One region of the Stenotrophomonas sp. 22385 genome, then DNA from elsewhere that is predicted to be linked to it. Evidence: riboswitches for the same ligand, from Rfam matches in the RefSeq annotation. Region 1 holds a riboswitch; the other holds the start of a gene.
The links. Region 1 has a riboswitch for glycine ahead of ACTJI4_RS01745 (trimeric intracellular cation channel family protein). Riboswitches for the same ligand answer to the same signal wherever they lie in the genome.
Positions count from the first base shown of each region.

Region 1 (2,195 bases):
CGTGCGCGGCTCGAGGACACGCCGGCACCCGGCCCGTTCAAGTACCAGGACTACGGCAACCTGGCCACGATCGGGCGCATGGCCGCCATCGTGCACCTGGGCCGGCTGCAGTTGTCCGGTGTGCTGGCCTGGTGGTTCTGGCTGGCCGCGCACGTGTTCTTCCTGATCGGGTTCCGCAACCGGATCGTGGTGCTGCTCAATTGGGCGGTGGCGTATTGGAGCTACCAGCGCAGTGCACGGATCATCTTTGGTGATGACCGCGAGGACCGCCGACCGAAACCGACCGATCAGGGATCGTTGCCCGGAGCGAGGTGAACATCCCAGGTGCACAGGAAATCCGGATCACGGATGGTCAGCGCCATCGAGCGCAGCGTGTAGTCGCCGGGCGCGGCCGGGGTGTAATGACCAAGCTCTGGCGGCAGGAACAGTTCCTCGCCGTCCAGCGCGCTGGCCAGCACCACGCCCTCCTCGTCATTGATGCGCAGCACGTGCCCGGCCATCTGGCGGTGCTCCAGCGCGTTGCCTTCGGCGTCCAGGTAGGTGATGCCGGCGAGCACGGTCTTGCCGATCATTGCGCGCGCCTTGGCCGGGTCGATGCCTGTCATGTTCCGCCACTCCGTTGCTGAAGCCAGGCCAGTTTGCGTGCGCGCGGCTGGCGCTTGAGCTCGCATTCGGCCTTGGAGGCGGCCGAACGGTCCGGATAGGCGCGCATGGCGAGCAGCTTCACCGGCGGGTTGGCGCGGGTGTAGCGCGCGCCCTTCCCGCACGCATGGGCCTGGAAGCGGGCGTCCACGTCGTTGCTGATGCCGGCGTAATAGCTGCCGTTGCGGCATTCCAGCAGATAGAGGTACCAGGGGGCGGGTTCAGCGGGCATACCGGGATTATCCACCGGCACGAGGGTACTGGCTGCTAGAATCCGCTCCGGATGCAGGAGAGAGGCGCCGCGCTGGCGCCCGCCGAAGGCGCAGGCTCCCATAATCGCTCAGGCCGGTGGCTCGAAACGCCACCAACCATGCATCCAACACGCCGATCTGGAGAGAGGTCTTCAATGACCCGCCGAAGGGGCACGTGGCCTGGCCACTGAACTCTCAGGCAAAAGGACAGCGGGAGCGGCAACGGAATCCCACCCCACGACAGTGCTGCGGCGCTGGCGCGTGCGCGTTTCCGTCCCCGCCTGCCCCCTCCGGAGCCGCTGCATGCTGCTGTCCATCATCTACCTCATCGCCATTTCCGCCGAAGCCATGACCGGCGCGCTGTCTGCCGGTCGTCGGCGGATGGATCTGTTCGGCGTGGTCATCATCGCCTGCGTGACCGCGCTGGGCGGCGGCTCACTGCGCGATATCGTGCTGGGCCACTACCCGCTGGGCTGGGTCAAGCACCCCGAGTACCTGGGCTTCACGATCTGTGCGGCACTGATCGCCACCTGGGTGGCACGCTGGATGCACCACTTCCGCCGCACCTTCCTGGTGCTCGATGGCCTGGGCCTGATCTGCTTCACCCTGATCGGCTGCGCGGTGGCGCGCGACGGTGGCCACGCGGCGCCGATCGTACTCATCGCCGGCATGCTCACCGGCGCCTTCGGCGGCGTCCTGCGCGATGTACTGTGCAACGAGGTGCCGCTGATCTTCCAGAAGGAGCTGTACGCGGTGATCACCCTGCTCACTGGCGCGGCGTGGCTGGGTTTGCTGGAACTGGACGTGTCGCTCAATGCCGCCACGCTGTGGTGCCTGGGCGGCGGCTTCGCGTTCCGCCTGCTGGCGATCCACTTCAAGTGGGAGATGCCGAAGTTCGTGTATCGCGACGAGGTGCATTAGCGGGTATCGACCGGCGGTCGATACCCGCCGCCGGCCGGCACCGGTAGCGCACGACCGTTGGTCGTGCGCCGCCCGGATCAAGCCGCCTCGGCCAGACGCCGCGCGCGCCGCGCACGCACGGCCTCGGCCAGCGCCTCCAGCACCTGCAGCGAACTGTCCCAGCCGATGCAGCCATCGGTGATGCTCTGGCCGTACACCAGCGGCTGGCCTTCCACCAGTTCCTGGCGGCCAGCGACCAGGTGGCTTTCCACCATGACGCCCACGATGCGCTCTTCGCCTGCCGCCAGTTGTGCATTGATGTCAGCGATCACCTTCGGCTGGTTTTCGGGATTCTTGCTGCTGTTGGCGTGGCTGGCATCGATCATCAGCCGCGCCGGGAGC
Region 1 covers NZ_JBQEOG010000001.1:421,033-423,227, reverse strand. Annotated here, with positions in the region: gene ACTJI4_RS01760 (NAD(P)/FAD-dependent oxidoreductase) at 1-315, shown strand, start outside; gene ACTJI4_RS01755 (hypothetical protein) at 288-605, opposite strand; gene ACTJI4_RS01750 (GIY-YIG nuclease family protein) at 602-874, opposite strand; glycine riboswitch at 919-1,013, shown strand; glycine riboswitch at 1,022-1,112, shown strand; gene ACTJI4_RS01745 (trimeric intracellular cation channel family protein) at 1,197-1,814, shown strand; gene ACTJI4_RS01740 (3-deoxy-7-phosphoheptulonate synthase) at 1,892-2,195, opposite strand, start outside.

Region 2 (2,195 bases), on a different contig from region 1:
GGCGGGCAATGCGGGTCAGGCCGTCGGGGCCGTGGTACACGGCGTACATCGAGGCCATCACCGCCAGCAGTACCTGCGCGGTGCAGATGTTGGAGGTGGCCTTCTCGCGGCGGATGTGCTGCTCGCGGGTCTGCAGGGTGAGGCGGTAGGCCGCATTGCCCTGGGCATCGACCGACACGCCGATCAGGCGGCCCGGCATCGAGCGCTTGTAGGCATCCCGGCAGGCCATGAACGCCGCGTGCGGGCCGCCGAAGCCGAACGGCACGCCGAAGCGCTGCGAGTTGCCCACCACGATGTCCGCGCCCCATTCGCCGGGGGCGGCGATCAGGGTCAGCGCCAGCAGGTCGGTGGCCACGGCGACCAGGCCGCCACGCGCGTGCACGGCATCGGCCAGTGCCTTGTAATCGCCGATGTGGCCGAAGGTGTCCGGGTACTGCAGCAGCACGCCGTAGGCTTCGGCTTCCATGGCCTCGGCCGGGGTGCCCACGCGCAGCACGATGCCCATCGGCTCGGCGCGGGTGCGCAACAGTTCCAGCGTCTGCGGGTGCACGGCATCGTGCACGAAGAAGGTGTCGGACTTGCTCTTGGCCGAACGCTTGGCCAGGGTCATCGCTTCGGCCGCGGCGGTGGCTTCATCCAGCAGCGAAGCGTTGGCGATCTCCATGCCGGTCAGGTCGGCGCACAGGGTCTGGAAGTTGATCAGCGCTTCCATGCGGCCCTGCGAGATCTCGGCCTGGTACGGGGTGTAGGCGGTGTACCACGCCGGGTTTTCCAGCACGTTGCGCAGGATGACGTTCGGGGTGAGGGTGCCGTAGTAGCCCTGGCCGATGAAGGTGCGGAACACCTGGTTCTTGTCGGCGATGGTGCGGATCTTGGCCAGCGCTTCCACTTCGGTCAGCGAGCTGGGCAGCGCCAGCGCGGCCGGCGACTTGATGCCCGACGGCACGATGGCGTCGGTCAGTGCGTCCAGCGAGGCGTGGCCGACCACGTCGAGCATCTGCGCGATTTCGGCGTCGTTGGGGCCGATGTGGCGTTCGACGAACGCGTGGTGGTGTTCAAGCTCGCGCAGGGAGGGGGTGTTCTGGGACATGGCTGGCATCCAAAAGAGTGGGCACGCACGTTCGGAAGCGCGGACGGGGCGTGTCGTGGGCGACAACGGTCCACCGGACCCTGCGGTCTTCCTGGGTGCCCCTCTGTCCTTTTGCCTGAGAGTTTAGAAGCGCGCGGCTGCGTGCTTCGTGCCCCTTCGGCGCCGGCACTGGCCGGTCTCTCCAGAGTTTTGGTGCGGGTGGTATCGGGCCTGAGCGATTACGGGCGTTGCGCCTTCGGCAGCGGGGCTTCAATACAAAGCGCCGCTTCTCCCACCATGTAGCCCGGCGATTATAGCCCAGAGCCCCGCCCATCAACGGCCGTCCGGCACATGAACAGGGGGTGCATACCGCTCCATCACCGGCTGCCGGGCATGGTGCCAGGCAGGCGGACGGCCTATCATGGCCTGATCCTCGTATTCATCAGGCGCCACCGCAGGCTGCGGCCGGCGCCTTCCGTGCGTTCACGCGCGGCCGCTGACGGAAGACCCGATGACACCCGCCTCACCTTCTACCCGCCGCCTGGCCCTGCTGCTCGCCGGCCTGGCCATGTTCGGCCCGTTCTCGATCGACACCATTTTCCCGGCGTTCCTGCTGCTGGGCGAGCGCATGCAGGTCGACCAGGTCGCGGTGCAGCAGACGGTCAGCGTGTATTTGCTGTTCTACGGCCTGATGAGCCTGGCGCACGGCCCGCTGTCGGACGCGTTCGGTCGCCGGCGGGTGATCCTGGGCGGGCTGGTGCTGTTCATCGCCGCTTCGATTGGCTGCGCGCTGTCGCGCGACCTGACCACGCTGCTGGTGTTCCGCGCGCTGCAGGGCGTGACCGCCGGGGTGGGCGTGATCGTCGGTCGTGCGGTGATCCGCGACCTGTACCACGGTGCCGACGCGCAGCGGTTGATGAGCCAGGTCTCGATGATCTTCGGGATTGCGCCTGCGATCGCGCCGATCATCGGGGGCTGGATCCTGCTCGGCGGCGGCGACTGGCCGCTGATCTTCTGGTTCCTGGTGGCGTTTGCGCTGGTGCTGCTGGCGGCTACCAGCAAGTGGCTGCCGGAAACGCACCCGGTCGAAGCACGCACGCCGCTGTCCACCGGCGCGCTGCTGCGC
Region 2 covers NZ_JBQEOG010000010.1:131,591-133,785, reverse strand. Annotated here, with positions in the region: gene gcvP (aminomethyl-transferring glycine dehydrogenase) at 1-1,099, opposite strand, end outside; glycine riboswitch at 1,184-1,285, opposite strand; gene ACTJI4_RS17135 (multidrug effflux MFS transporter) at 1,581-2,195, shown strand, end outside.
Region 2: it holds a riboswitch for glycine, as region 1 does, so the genes downstream of both, gcvP (aminomethyl-transferring glycine dehydrogenase) here and ACTJI4_RS01745 (trimeric intracellular cation channel family protein) in region 1, are expected to answer to the same signal.